DNA from 2 places in the Pseudarthrobacter sp. NIBRBAC000502771 genome. Region 1 is predicted to be linked to the other one. Evidence: riboswitches for the same ligand, from Rfam matches in the RefSeq annotation. Region 1 holds a riboswitch; the other holds the start of a gene.
What was found. Region 1 has a riboswitch for S-adenosylmethionine ahead of NIBR502771_RS06865 (DUF1737 domain-containing protein). Riboswitches for the same ligand answer to the same signal wherever they lie in the genome.
Positions count from the first base shown of each region.

Region 1 (7,479 bases):
GGATCAGGGGGCTGGCCAGCAGGAGTACCACGTAAAGGCCCATGACGTTGAACTGCCAGGGCCCGAACTGCAGCAGCACGATGGCCGGAAGCACCTGCGGCGGCACGGGGAACTGGAACAGCGACGACATGCCCGCGTACAGGTCGTAGGTCCGGCCCGCGCCGCTGTGCCCGGCGCCGCCGGTTCCCTGGTCCACGAACGTGGTCAGGGCCTCGGTGTGGAAGAACGGGAGCAGCGACAGCAGGAAGACGCCGACCAGCACGGCCAGGGCAGTGACATAGAGCTTCCCGGCACGGCGGGACGTCAGGTCCACCACCCGGCCGAAATCCTCCTTCGCTTTGGGGCCGTACACCATGCCCACCACCAGGCCGGAGAACAGGACAAACAACTCAGCGCCTGATACGAAGCCCACCGCCTCCTGGGTGAGCAGCTGGAACAGCGAGGCCATGCCCAGGTGGTTGACCACCACGAAGACAATGGCCATTCCGCGCAGCAGGTCCACCCGCGAATCCCTGGCAGAAGGATCCTGGTAACTCCAGGCCGTGGCAGCGTTGATCCGGCGCGGAACCTGCCACAGGGCCACCAGGAGGATGACCATGGCGGCAGCAACGGTCCACGGGGCGGCGCCCGTAAGTGTGTTGGCGCGGACATACGTGCCTGCGGACGCCACATCCGTGACAGGCCCGGTGACCATGGGCGATGCCTTCAGCCGGTCCAGGGCAGTTTTGGCGATGTCCGGGCTTCCCGTGAGCAGCCAGCTGATGCTTGCTACGCCGGTGTCCCGCGTGCTGGTCCGTTCGTCCCACACCACGGCGGCCGTTCCGGCGAAATGCGGAGAGGTGGCAGTTGCCACCACCTGGTCCCACCAGCGCGTTTTGATGTCCGCCTCGGGCGCCCCGCCGGATGCAGGGCTGTAGAAGGCCGAGGTCTGGAGCAGGAAGGGCTTTTTGTGTCCTTCGGCGTAGGTGCCGTAGAAGTTTTCGTTGCCGGAGGCCGTCAGCATGTCTTCGAGTTCGCCGGCGTGCGGCAGGGAGTTGACGGCGGCCGCGCCGGCAGTGTCGTCATGGTAGGCGGCCAACCCCACCCAGTCCACCGCGTCGTCGCCCGGGTAATACGGGGCATAGGCGCTGTCGCTCCCGTTCCAGGTTCCGTCCCCATTTGTATCCAGGAGGGAAAACCCGTCGCTTCCCGGCTGTGGCGCATTCCTGTTCCGGTCGAAGGGGTAGTCCTTCCCCAGGTAGGGCGCCCACACCATGGTGGCCCGGCCGCCGTCGTCCTTCCTGAAGGCTGCCGACACCGCTTGGAAAGCCTGCCGGTACGCAGCCGGCTGCTGGCCCCAGGCCACCCAGCTGGCGTTCATGTCGGGGGCAAAGCGGACCAGCAGTTGGCCCTTGAATCCCGCGGTCAGGTCGCGCACCTGCGCTGCGAACGCTTCCGCCTCCGCGGCGCCGAGCTGGTCCAGCGGCACGGACGGCTTGACCGTGAGCATGGCGTGGGCGCCCTTCGCTGCGGTCTGCTGCAGGAAGCCCCCTATGTCATTCCGCTCGGATTCGCGGTAGGGCATGGTGATGTCATGGCCGTAGAGCGCCGGGGTTGCGCCCAGCCGGTCGCTGAAGCCAGCGGCGGTATCCTCACCCCATTCGAGGACCGCCCCCAGCCAGGGTTTGCCCTTGTCCGGCGCGGGGCCGGCCGCCTGCGCCGGGGCTGCCGGGGCCACCACTGCCAGGAGGGCGATGAGAACCGCGGCCAGGAAGGACGCGGCGGAACGCGGACGGTTACGCCGGATGGCGGCGCGGTGGTGCGATACGTGTGCCCGCATGCTGACAAGGACCCCCGGTACTCATTGCTCTGGATACGGGGCGGCGCCCCCGGTATGAACCTTATCGGTCCGCAGCAGGCTACGTGCCGCATGGCGGGCAGCTCAATGACGGAACATGACGACGTCGGCGATGCGGCTTGGCGCGGCAGGTGTTACGTTTTTGGGGAGTAATGAGTACCGGCGCCAAGCCCTGACTTGCCGGTCGGCAACCCTCCCTTTCGCGGCGGGGTGCCTCAGGTGAATACTCGGCATATCGACCGATTCGAGCTGCAAGCGTGAGAGAAGGAGATCCGTCGTGTCCGACGCACCCGCCCTTGACGAAAGACTGTCCTACCGCCTGATAACCGGCGCGGACACCCGTGAATTCTGCGAGCGGATCTCCGCCGCACTCGCCGACGGCTACGTGCTGCACGGCAGCCCGGCAGCCACTTTCAACGGCACCAGCGTCATCGTGGCGCAGGCAATCGTCCTTCCGGCCGCGATCGCCTCAGCCGATGCCGCCGTCGCCACAGCGGTGGACCAGCTCGACGCCGGCCTTGAAGGCGATTTCGACGGCGAGGGCCACGCATGAGCTACGCCGGAGACCTGACGCCCCAGGAAGCATGGGCCAAGCTGGAGAAGGGCGCCATCCTGGTGGACGTCCGCACCGAGGGCGAATGGGCCCACATCGGCATCCCGGACACCAAGGCCACGGACAACGATCCCCTGTTCATCCAGTGGACCTTCCCCGGCGGCATCCCCAATCCCGACTTCGTCAAGGACCTCCAGGCGCAGGCGCCGGAGGATCCCCAGGCGGAACTGCTCTTCCTCTGCCGCTCCGGCCAGCGGTCCATCGCGGCTGCAACGGCCGCCACCCAGGCCGGTTTTAAGGCCTACAACGTGCTGGAGGGCTTCGAAGGCGAGCCGGACCGCTACGGCGAACGTACCGTCAACGGCTGGAAGAACCGCGGCCTCCCCACCAACCTCGGAAAGAACTAAGTGACCTTCAACCCAGACGCCCCCGGCTGGAACCCCGATACGCAGGCAGTCCGCGGCGGCCTGGACCGCTCCAACTTCCAGGAAACGTCCGAGGCCATCTTCCTGAACTCCGGGTTCGTCTACGAATCCGCTGCTGCAGCTGAACGCGCGTTCACCGGCGAGGACGAGCGCTTTGTCTACTCCCGCTACGGCAACCCGTCCGTTGCCACCTTCCAGGAACGGCTCAGGCTGCTGGAAGGCACCGAAGCCTGCTTTGCGACGGCGTCGGGCATGTCTGCCGTGTTCACCGCGCTGGGTGCCCTGCTGGCTGCCGGCGACCGCGTGGTGGCTGCCCGTTCGCTGTTCGGTTCGTGCTTTGTGATCCTGAACGAGATCCTCCCGCGCTGGGGTGTGGAAACGGTCTTCGTGGACGGTCCGGACCTGGACCAGTGGCGCGAAGCCCTGTCCAAGCCCACCACCGCCGTCTTCTTCGAGTCCCCGTCCAACCCCATGCAGGAAATCGTCGACATCGCCGCCGTCAGTGAGCTGGCGCATGCGGCCGGCGCCACCGTGGTGGCTGACAACGTCTTTGCCACTCCCCTGCTGCAGCGCTGCGGGGACCTCGGCGCCGACGTCATCGTCTACTCGGGTACCAAGCACATCGATGGGCAGGGCAGGGTGATGGGCGGTGCCATCCTGGGCACCAAGGAATTCATCGACGGACCCGTCAAGCAGCTGATGCGCCATACCGGCCCCGCACTGTCCGCCTTCAACGCCTGGGTCCTGACCAAGGGCCTGGAAACCATGGGCCTGCGCGTCAACCACTCGTCCGCCACCGCGCTGCGGCTGGCTGAATGGCTGGAGGAACAGCCGGCGGTGGGCTGGGTGAAGTATCCGCTCCTGAAGTCGCACCCGCAGTACGGGCTGGCCGCTAAGCAGATGAGTGCCGGCGGAACGGTCCTGACCTTCGAACTGGCCCCGACCGGCGGGCGTTCCGGCAAGGAAGCGGCATTCGCCCTCCTGGACGGGCTGCGGATCATCGATATTTCCAACAACCTCGGTGATGCCAAGTCCCTGATCACGCACCCGGCCACCACCACCCACCGCGCCATGGGCCCGGAGGGGCGGGCCGCCATTGGGCTCAGCGACGGCGTGGTGCGGCTCTCGGTAGGGCTCGAGGACCCGGAGGACCTCCTCCGTGACCTCGAGCAGGCGCTGAAGCAGATCTAGCCTTTTCGACGCGCCTCCCCGTTTTCGACGCGCGGATTCCCTGGCGCGCACGGAATGTGGCGTGCGCAAAGGAGTGTGCGCGTCGAAAAGGAATATGCATGCCGCGGACCGGCAACCCAAGCGGCAGGTCAGGCCTGCCGCACGCGCAGCAGCTCGGGCGTGTCCGCCATGTCTGACAGGTCCAGCGTGTCGCGCATCGTCAGGTGGACGGCCTGCCGCACCACGGCACCGAACCCCATGTCCTCAGGCGGCTGCCCCGCCAGGGCCTTGTCGCGGGCACGGCGCTGTTCAGCGGCCCCGGTTCCGCGGGAAATGATGTCCTCCACCCCCTGCCTGGCCAGGGCCAGCTCCCCCTGTTCGGCCAGGACGGGGGCAAGGTAGTCCACCAGGGAACGGACCACGTCCGCGGCCGGTGCGGGCCTGAAGTTGCCGAAGTCCAGGAGTTCGCCGCTCAGCCCGGCGCTGCTGGCCTGCCAGGACGCCATCCGCAGCAGGACTGTGGGTACGGGCGCGGGATCCACGTCCTCGCGCCATTCCCGGCCCGCGGATTCCACCAATGCCCGTACCAGCACCGCGATGAGGGCTGCGTCCCCGGCACGGAGGCACACGTCCGCCACCCGCACTTCCACCGTCGGATGGTTCCGGGAGAGACGGGCGTCGAAATACAGCATGCCCTCATCGAGCATGACGCCGCTGTCCAGCAGCCGGGTCACCACGCGGCGGTACGCGGGATACGTCCCGTAAATACCTGCCGGGCCCGCAGTGGGCCAGCGGTTCCAGGCCTGGGTCCGGTAGCTTTCGAAACCGGTGGGGACGCCATTCCAAAATGGCGAGTTGGCGCTCAGTGCCGTGAGCACCGCCAGCTTGTCGCGGATCCGGTCCAGGACCGCCACGCCTTCCTCCGGCGATTCAATGAAGGTGTGGACGTGGAAACCGCAGGTCAGCTGCTCCTGGGCGGTGAGGCCAAAGCGTTCCAGCATCCTGGCATAGCGCGGGTCCGGCGTGGTGTGGCTGGGCGAGGCCACGGGAGAGGTGGCGAGCGCCGCAACCCGGGCCCCGTGCTTTTGGGCAGCCTGGTCCGCCAGCGCCCGGCCGGCCCGGATCTGTTCCAGCAGGCTTCCGTAGTCGGTACACGGCCGGGTCTGTGTCTCGATCTGCTCAAGCTTGAGCTCGGCACTCAAGCCCATCTCGTCGTCGTAATCCGCCTGGTTGCCGGCATGGCGGCTTTCCAGCTCCACCGGCGCATCATCGGCTGCCACGCGCCGGCCAGCGAGGAGGGCATCGGCCAGGGCAAGCGGCTCCCCGGACTCCGGATCAACAATCAGGAGTTCTTCCTCGACGCCGAATGTACGCATACGAATATTCTGCCGCGCCCGCCGGGCATTCACAGGGGCGCCTCCCTTCATGACGAAGGATGAATGCCTAGTCCTGGAAGTACTCCACCTTGGCGCCGATGGTGTTCAGCCGCTCCGCCAGGTCCTCGTAGCCCCGCTCGATCACATAGATGTTCCGCAGCTCGGACACGCCCCGCGCGGCCAGCATGGCCAGCAGCAGGCAGGCGGCCGGGCGGAGTGCCGGCGGGCAGCCCACCTCGGCGGCGCGCCACTTCGTGGGGCCGTTGACGTAGATCCGGTGCGGGTCCAGCAGCTGTACCTGTGCGCCGAGCCGGTTCAGCTCCGTCAGGTAGATGGCCCGGTTCTCGTAAACCCAGTCGTGGATCATGGTCTGGCCATGGGCGTTAGCTGCAATGACGGCGAAGAAGGGCAGGTTGTCGATGTTCAGCCCGGGGAACGGCATGGGGTGGATCTTGTCCTCGGGGGCACGCAGCTCGGAGGGCTTGGTGGTGACGTCCACCAGCCGGGTGCGGCCGTTGCGGGCCATGTATTCGCCGGAAATTTCGAGCTTCTGGCCCATCTGGCCCAGCGTGGCCAGTTCGATTTCCATGAACTCGATGGGGACCCGGCGGACCGTGACCTCGGAGTTGGTGACGATGCCCGCCGTAATCAGGCTCATGGCCTCGATGGGGTCCTCGGACGGGAAATACTCGATATCGGCGTCGATCACGGGCCTGCCGGTGATCCGCAGGGTGGTGGTTCCCACGCCCTCGATGGCCACCCCGAGCATCTGCAGGTAAAAGCAGAGGTCCTGCACCATGTAGTTGGGGCTGGCGTTGCGGATCACGGTTGTTCCGGGCCGGTGGGCCGCCGCCATGATCGCATTCTCGGTAACGGTGTCCCCCCGTTCGGTGAGGACGAAAGAGCGGTCCCGGCTATCCGCGGGCGGTGCCTGCACGGTGTAGAACCCTGCCGTGGCCTCCACTGACAGGTCGAACTCGCGCAGTGCCTGCATGTGGGGCTCCACGGTCCGGGTGCCCAGGTCGCAGCCGCCGGCGTAGGGCAGCCGGTACTCCCGGGACTCATCCAGCAGGGGGCCCAGCAGCATGATGACGCTGCGGGTGCGGCGTGCCGCGTCCACGTCCATGGCGTCCAGGTCCAGGACGGCGGGGCGGCGCAGGCGGAGGTCCGTGTCATTGAGCCAGGTGCACTCGACGCCGATGCTGGTCAGCACCTCGACGATGCGGTTGACTTCCTCGATCCGGGCCAGGCGGCGCAGCACGGTGGTGCCGCGGTTGATCAGGCTGGCGCACAGCAGTGCCACGCCGGCGTTCTTGCTGCTATTGACGTCCACGGCGCCGGACAGGGTGCGGCCGCCCTCCACCCGCAGGTGCGTCATCCGCGGCTTGGCCACGTTCACGATGCTGCGGTCAAAGATGTTTTCCAGCCGCTGGATCATTTTCAGGCTCAGGTTCTGCTTGCCCTGTTCCATCCGCGCCACGGCACTTTGGCTGGTGCCGAGTTCGGCGGCCAGCTGGCCCTGGGTCCACCCTTTCTCGCCCCGGGCGTCCCTCAGCATGGCGGCAACGTGTTCAGCGGTTCTCTGGGTCATACCGCGAATATATCATAAATGAGTTATCCCTCCCCTTTCGAGGAGCAGGTGAAGGCCACCATCCCCAGGCTACCCATCCGATGCGATAGGAACGCGTACAGAGCTTCCAGCGGGAGTCAGCTGCCCAGCCAGACCATGTTCCACGTGCCGGCAGAGACGGCCGCCGCCAGGGCCAGTCCGGCCACCAGCACACCGCCGGCAACCACCCAGGAGTCCAGCGGGCTGAAGGTGGATTCCCTGGCCCACGTCCGCCGGCCCCCGCCGAACCCACGCGCTTCCATGGTCACGGCGAGCCTCGACGCCCGCCTGATGGCCTGGACCAGCAGTCCGAAGCTCTGGCCCAGCGTCGCCTTCACCCGCTGGACGAGGCTGCCGCGGGCGCCCACGCCCCGGGCACGGCGGGCCATCCCGATGGTCTGCCACTCCTCTGCCATGAGCCCCACCAGGCGCATCGCGGCGAGGGTGCCCAGGACGAACCGGTGCGGCAGGCGGGCCTTTTGCGCCAGTGCATCCGCCAGGTCCGTGGG
Region 1 is NZ_CP041187.1:1,460,652-1,468,130, reverse strand. Features, by position in the region: gene opgC (OpgC domain-containing protein) at 1-1,819, opposite strand, end outside; SAM riboswitch class IV at 1,986-2,101, shown strand; gene NIBR502771_RS06865 (DUF1737 domain-containing protein) at 2,115-2,390, shown strand; gene NIBR502771_RS06860 (rhodanese-like domain-containing protein) at 2,387-2,797, shown strand; gene NIBR502771_RS06855 (O-succinylhomoserine sulfhydrylase) at 2,798-4,006, shown strand; gene NIBR502771_RS06850 (glutamate--cysteine ligase) at 4,135-5,361, opposite strand; gene NIBR502771_RS06845 (UDP-N-acetylglucosamine 1-carboxyvinyltransferase) at 5,429-6,952, opposite strand; gene NIBR502771_RS06840 (energy-coupling factor transporter transmembrane protein EcfT) at 7,069-7,479, opposite strand, start outside.

Region 2 (7,479 bases), 1.2 Mb from region 1:
ACCTCGGACGGCGCGTGGTGCCCGCACACCACGTAGGTGAAGTCCGGCCACCACTTCTTGGGCCGGGCAGCCTCCTCGTACCCGCACACGGCGCACTCAAGGTGCACCCAGACGGGCCGTTTGCCGGTGCGGTTGGCCCGTGACTGCACCAGCCAGGGCGGGGGATTGTCCAGGATGCTGCGGAGCTCGGCCTCAGACATCCACTTCGGCAGGCCATGGCGCTGCGCCATCTCAAGGGGAACATCCAGGGTTATTGCTGCGTCGCGTCTGCTGATCATCACGTTCCACGATACGGGAGGCGGCCAAATCGGCGTGCCCCGGTGATTCAGCTTCCCAGGATGCAGCCGGGGTGGGGCGTTTCGGTGGAGACCCACAACGCCGAGGCGATCTCATCCGCAAGGTCGAAGTCGCGGGTGCCGCCGGGGCCGGCGATGCGCACCATCAGTGCACCACCGAACGGGCGCCGACCCAGCACCTCAACCTCGGCGTCGAGATCGATGTCCTGCGCGGCGAGATACCGCAGGAGCTCAGGATTGTCATCGCTGATACGGGTGATTTTTCCGCTGTGCCCCTGGTCCAGCCCGGCGAGGAGATGGGCGCTGGGCATCAGCACCTGGCCGTCCGCGGTGGGAATGGGATCGCCGTGCGGGTCCCGTTCCGGGTTTCCGAGTTTGGCGGCGACGCGTTCGATGAACGTATCCGAGACCGCGTGCTCCAGCTGTTCGGCTTCATCGTGGACCTCGTCCCAGCTGTAGCCAAGACGCTGGACGAGGTAGGTCTCGATGAGCCGGTGGCGCCGGACCATTGACAGGGCCAGGCGCAGGCCGGAATCGGTCAGGGTGACTGCGCTGTAGGGCTTGTGGTCCACCAGCCCCTGGTCCTTCAGCTTGCGGACCATCTCCGACACAGAGGAATTCGCCACGCCCAGCCGCTGTGCCAGCTGGGAGGACGTGATGGGCTTGTCCTGCCATTCAGTGAATGAATAGATGACCTTGACGTAGTCCTCGATCGAGGAGGAGGGCGCGCTGGTCTTCACAGGTCCAAGCCTACCGGTTTGGCCGGTCCGGCAGGGGCGGCCCCGGGTCAGGCCTTAGCGGCGCGCCAGGCCAGCGTCAGGTAGGGGAGGTCGAGTTCCTGCCCCGGAGCATGGGCCAGGTGTTCGTGCAGGTACCAGTCCAGGTTGGCAAGGACCTTCGCCCGCGTCGCCTCACCGGCCCGCAGGTAGTAGCTGCGCGATTTGGTGAGCTCCATCAGGTCACTGGTGGTCACCCGGTCCTGCCAGTGCGTCACATGCCCCTCAAGCCCGTGGAATTCGGGCCCGACGACGGGCTTGTGGCCGGGCCGGTAGACGTCGCCGGCGTGCATGATCCGGGAGAGCCGGTGCACCCAGGGGACAGAGGTGTCCAGCTGGTTCCAGACCAGGCCCAGGGTTCCGTGCGGGCGCAGGACGCGGGCCAGTTCGGTGCTCGCAGCGAGGGGATCGCACCAGTGCCACGCCTGGGCAACGGTGACCACGTCGAAGGCCGCGTCCCGAAGGCCTGTGGCCTCGGCCGTCCCCGCCGCAGCCGTGGCGGCCGGGCAGTGGGCCTTCAGCTGGGCGAGCATGTCCGCAGAAGGATCGACGGCTGTGACATCCAGTCCCATGGCCAGCAGCAAGGCGGTGAATTTACCGGTACCCGCCCCGACGTCCAGGGCGTCACGGGCCCCGGCAGGCACCAGCCACCGTGCGGATTCCGCCGGATAGCCGGGGCGGACGCGCTGGTAGTGGCGGCCGCCGTCCTGGAAGCTCTGCCCGAGCTCCGTGCGCCGGCCGTGATCAAGCCTGGGGCCACCCCGAACCACGCGTGGCCTCCTTCCGGTGCTGCCTGCGGATGTCCTTCGAATTTACCGCATGGCCGGTGCCTGCAGGCAGCCGCCGTTACCCCGCTAGTCGTCGAGGCAGGGGGCCGCGCCGGCCGTCCCGGGGGTATTGGGTGCCCAGTGCGGGTAGGTGCGGAAGTCGTTGGCGGGCACCCAGCGGCCCGCGTCCACCACGTAGTCCCACCCGAGTCCGTTGCTGCGCAAAGCCCGGATACCGGCAAGGAGGCGTTCAGCATCCTCCAGCCGCGAGCCCACGCCGAAACTCGCCCGGAGGGAGCCGGACGGCAGGCCCAGGCGCTTCAGCAGGGGATGGGCGCAGAAACGTCCGTCACGCAGGCCCACCCCGTGCTCTGCGGAAAGGTAGGCGGCCACCAGCCCTGCGTCGTAGCCCTCGACGGAGAAGTTGACCACGCCGATGGTGTCCGTTTCCGGATTGGTGTCCTTGAAGATCTGGTGGACGGTGACGCCGTCGATTTCCTGGAGGCCCTCCACCAGGAAGGACCGGATCGCGGACTCGTGCGCATGCCACCTGTCCTGGTCGAGTTCGGCGATGACCTGCGTGGCGCGTGCCAGGGTGGCGGCGCCGAGGACGTTCGGTGAGCCTCCTTCGTGGCGGGCCGGGCCGGTGGCCCAGCTGACGCCGTCGAGCCGTGCTTCCTTGACGGCCCCGCCGCCGGCGAGGTGCGGGACGCCGGAATCCAGCCAGTCAGGCCGGCCTACCAGGACACCCGCGCCGAACGGCGCGTACAGCTTGTGGCCGGAAAAGGCGAGGTAGTCGACGTCGTCCGCGCTGATGTCCACCCGGCGGTGCGGCGCGAGCTGGGCCGCGTCCACCACGATCCGGGCGCCGTGCTGGTGGGCCAGCGCGGCCAGGGCCCGGATGGGGAGGATCTCGCCGGTGACGTTGGAGGCGCCGGTGACGGCCAGGAGGCTGACGCCGCCCTGTTCGAGTTCGGCGCGGACGGCCTCAAGGGTGCCGGCGATGGTGTCCGCGGCAACGATGCTGCGGTGCGGGACGCCCTGCCACGGCAGGAGGTTGGCGTGGTGCTCGATGTCCAGGTAGAGGACGTCCCCGGCGGTCCGTCCGTCCGTCCGGGGCAGGCAGCCCGCCAGGAGGTTCAGCGAATCGGTGGTGTTCCGGGTGAAGATGACCGAATCGTCCGGCCGGCCGCCCACGAAGTCCCGGACGATGCTGCGTGCGTTCTCGTACACGGAGGTGCTGATCTGGGAGGCGTACCCGGCCCCGCGGTGGACGCTGGCGTAGTAGGGCAGGATCTCGTTGAGGTAGGCGGACACCACGGAGAGTGCAGGGGCCGATGCCCCGTAATCAAGGTTGGCGTACCGCACGTGGCCGCCGGTTATCAGTGGTGCTTGGATTTCGGCCCCGGTGACTGCAGCGAGCGGGCGGCCGGCGGCGGCACGGCGTTCGGCAGCAACGGCGGATTCGGTGACGGGTTTGGGGGAGACGGTGGCAGTTGTCACAGAGACCTCACTTGTGTACAGGACTCCGGCGTACGGAATCCGCGCTTGCCGCATCCACTCCGGACCGGCCTGGTCGTCACCCGGGGCACCCCGCCGCGAATGGAGGGTTGCCGGCCAGCAAACCGGGGTTTTGCGCTGGCACTCGTGACCTGCATAAAAGCGTAGGACATGGGGCGGCCAGGCTGGAAGCCGGGCCAATTGTTAAGGGCTTTATTACGCAATATCGAATAAACGACGCCGGACACCTCCTTCTGGAGGTGTCCGGCGTCGCAATATTCGCCTAAGCGGGCAAACCGCGGCAGTTACAGCAGATCGTCCAGGTAAGGGTTGAGGCGGTGCAGGACCTCGGAGTGCAGGATCGAGTTGGTGGCCAGCGCGTTCCCGCCGAACGGTCCGTCCTCGCCCTCGAGGGAGGTGAACCGGCCCCCGGCCTCGACCACGATCGGCACCAGCGCAGCCATGTCGTAGAGGTTGAGTTCCGGTTCGCAGGCGATGTCCACGGAGCCCTCTGCCACCATGCAGTACGACCAGAAATCGCCGTATGCCCGGGTCCGCCAGACGTCCTCGGTCAGCCCGAGGAAATCGTCGAGGTTGCCGCGTTCCTTCCAGCCGCTCAGGCTGGAGTAGGAGAGGGAGGCGTCGGAGAGGCTGGACACGTTGGAGACGCGCAGCCGGGTGGCAGCCGCCAGGGACCTGCCCATGTAGGCGCCCATGCCCTTTGCCGCCCACCAGCGCTTGCCGAGGGCCGGGGCGCTGACCACGCCCACCACGGGTTCGCCTTCGTCCACCAGGGCGATCAGGGTGGCCCAGACCGGGACGCCCCTGACAAAGTTCTTTGTCCCGTCAATGGGATCGATGATCCAGCGCCGTGAACCGTGCCCGGTGCTGCCGAACTCCTCGCCCAGGACGGCATCGCGGGGCCGGGAGCGGGAGAGCTGGCCGCGGATGGCTTCCTCGGCTGCCTTGTCGGCGTCGGTGACGGGCGTCAGGTCCGGCTTGGTCTCAACGTGGAGGTCCAGGGCCTTGAAGCGGCTCATGGTCTGGTCATCCACGGAGTCGGCCAGGACATGGGCCAGGCGCAGGTCATCGTTGTAGCTCGAAGCGGGTTGGATCATGGTTACAAACTACCGTCTGCGGACGCTTCTGCCGGGAGAACGCGTCAGTTGACGCTGCCGAGCTCTTTGGTTTCCTGTGCTTCCATGCGCGGATCCGTGCCGAGCAGCCGCCGGAGCGACGCCAGGCGTGCCGGGCCGGTGGGACCTGCGTGCCCGCCTGCCACCCAGTCGTCGAGGCCGCAGTTCACCGCGTTTGCCGTGTGCTTGCACCCGCGTTCACAGTTTTCGATGCCGGGAGAGAGGTCCGGGAAGGAGCGCAGGATCCGGTCCGGGTCCACATGGGCCAGTCCGAAGGAACGGATACCGGGGGTGTCAATGATCCAGCTTCCGGCCGGCGCGTCAGCCAGGCGCAGGGCCAGGGCCGACGACGACGTGTGGCGGCCACGTCCGGTTACGGCGTTGACGCCGCCGGTGGCCCGCTCGGCACCGGTCAGCGCGTTCACCATGGTTGACTTGCCCACGCCGGAGTGCCCCAGCATCACGGTGACCCTGCCGTCGAGGTGGGCGCGGAGGGCCGCAACCGCAGTGCTGTCCAGCCGGGCGGAGAGGCCGTCGTCAGAGCGTGCGTCGATCCCGGAAGCCTGCGCGTCGGCGGTCTTGCTGATGATCACCGGGAAGTCCAGGTGCGTGTAATTGGAGAGGAGCTCGGCGGGGTCCTTGACGTCGGCCTTGGTGACCAGCAGGATCGGCTCGATCCCGGCGTCGTAGGCAGCCACCAGGGCGCGGTCGATGAACCCGGTGCGGGGTTCCGGGTTGGCAGCCGCCACGACGATGACCAGCTGGTCCGCGTTGGCCACCACGGCCCGCTCCACGGGGTCGGTATCGTCGGCGCTCCGGCGCAGGAGGGTGTGGCGGTCCTGGATTTTCACCAGGCGGGCCAGCGTGTCCGGCGCGCCTGACACGTCCCCCACGAGCGAGACGAAGTCTCCCGCAACGACAGGTGACCGGCGGAGTTCACGGGCACGCGCTGCGATGACGATGCGCTCGTTGTCCGAGTCCTCGCCCACCACTGCCGTGTACCGGCCGCGGTCAACCGTAATGATCCGCCCGGTAACGGCGTCGTCATGGCTGGGCCGGTCTTTGGTGCGGGGACGGGAACCTTTCTTGCTGGGGCGGATCCGGACGTCGGATTCGTCCCAGGAGTCAGTGCTCCGCGCCACTGCCACGCTCTTCCGGCCGCGGTACCTCGGGAGCAGCCTGGGCCAGCATGCCGGCCCACAGCTGCGGGAAGTCGGGCATGGTCTTGGCGGTAGTGGCGATCTCCTCCACCTGGACGCCGCTTACCGAGAGGCCCAGGATTGCCCCGGCAGTGGCCATGCGGTGGTCGGCGTAGCTGTGGACGACGCCGGCGTGCAACGGCGCTGGCCGGATGACCAGGCCGTCGCTGGTTTCCTCGGCGTCGCCGCCGAGCCGGTTGATCTCGGTGACCAGCGCGGCGAGCCGGTCAGTTTCGTGCCCGCGAAGGTGGGCGATTCCGCTGAGCCGGGAAGGCCCCGTGGCAAGGGCACAGAGTGCCGCGACCGTAGGAGCCAGTTCACTGGTGTCGGCGAAGTCGCCGCCCTTGATTTCTGGGCCCCCGGTGACGGTCAGGAGTCCGTCCTCCAGGGTGACCGTGGCTCCCATCCGGGTGAGGATGCCGCGCCAGAGGTCGCCCACCTGCTGCGTTTCCGTGGGCCAGTTGGGGATGCGGACGGTGCCCCGCGATGCCAGGGCCGCTGCCAGGAACGGCCCAGCGTTGGAGAGGTCCTGTTCGATTCTTTGGTCGAAGGCCTGGATGGGTCCCGGGGCCACCACCCAGTGGTTGGGGACCGAATCGTCCACGGAGACGCCGGCGCCGCGGAGGACAGCCACCGTCATGTTGATGTGGTCCAGGCTTGGCACCGGTTTCCCGACGTGCTCAAGGTGCAGGCCGTCGTCGAACCTTGCTGCCACCAGCAGGAGGGCGGAGACGAACTGCGACGACGCGCTGGCATCGATCACCAGGTGGCCGCCCCGGACCGCGCCGGTCCCTTCCACCACGAAGGGAAGGGACGACGGCGTGCTCCCGTCCTCGGCGGAAACCGCGACGCCCAAGGCTTTGAGGGCTTCGATGATGGTTCCCATGGGACGCTTCCGGGCGTGCGGGTCGCCGTCGAACACGCTGGCTCCGCTGCGGAGCGCCGCAAGTGGTGGGACGAACCGCATGACGGTGCCGGCCAGCCCGCAGTCGATCCTGGTGGTGGATGGCGCCGCTGACGCCGGGATCGGAACAACTTCCAGGTCAGGACCAAAGGCGCCGTCGCCGGGCACTTCGCTGATGGTGGCGCCGAGCTGCCTCAGTGCATCGATCATCAGCGCGGAGTCCCTGGAGTGCAGGGGAGCCCGAAGGCGCGATGGTCCGTCCGCCAGGGCGGCCAGGACCAGGTACCTGTTGGTCAGGGACTTCGATCCGGGCACCGTCACGGTTGCATTGACGGGCCGGGCCGCAAAAGGCGCGGCCCAGTACTGGACAGGTGTTCCGGATTCCCGGGTGGCAGCTGATGCGGTCATTCGTGCCTAGGCTCCCGCGGCGTGTTCGACGGCGCGGCGTACAGCCTTGTCCGCCTTGTTCAGCTTCTTGGTGGTGGTCCTGCGGGCGTCGGCGGCCAGGTGCGAGGCGTTCCGTCGCGCGTCGGCGGCAAGGTGCTCGGCGCGCCAGGCCAGTCCGGGCTTGCCTGCCGTGTCCACGGAGGCGAGCAGGGCACCCCCGCTCAGGGAGACGTTCTTGAGCAGCTGGTTCCTGCGGTTCTCGCGCCCTTCCTTGCTGCTGATGTCCGCGCTCCGCCATTCCACGAAGGTGTTCAGGAGGGAAACGACGGTGAGCAGGCCGGCCGAGAGCCGGGAAAACTTGCCAAGGCCGAACAGGACGCCGGCGCCCACCTGGGTACCGCCGATGACGCGGGCCAGGGTCTTCTCGTTCGTCTGGAAGGGAAGCGAGGCTGCAGCCTTGCGCAGCAGCGGTGAGAGCTGCTGGGCGGTGTCGTCGGAGTTCTTGAGCTTGTCC
Region 2 is NZ_CP041187.1:2,644,846-2,652,324, forward strand. Features, by position in the region: gene NIBR502771_RS12380 (hypothetical protein) at 1-278, opposite strand, end outside; gene NIBR502771_RS12385 (metal-dependent transcriptional regulator) at 326-1,036, opposite strand; gene NIBR502771_RS12390 (class I SAM-dependent methyltransferase) at 1,084-1,842, opposite strand; gene NIBR502771_RS12395 (aminotransferase class V-fold PLP-dependent enzyme) at 1,927-3,342, opposite strand; SAM riboswitch class IV at 3,379-3,492, opposite strand; gene hisN (histidinol-phosphatase) at 3,645-4,457, opposite strand; gene rsgA (ribosome small subunit-dependent GTPase A) at 4,502-5,617, opposite strand; gene aroA (3-phosphoshikimate 1-carboxyvinyltransferase) at 5,601-6,986, opposite strand; gene NIBR502771_RS12415 (DoxX family protein) at 6,993-7,479, opposite strand, start outside.
Region 2: linked by a shared signal. The riboswitch ahead of NIBR502771_RS12395 (aminotransferase class V-fold PLP-dependent enzyme) and the one ahead of NIBR502771_RS06865 (DUF1737 domain-containing protein) in region 1 are both predicted to bind S-adenosylmethionine.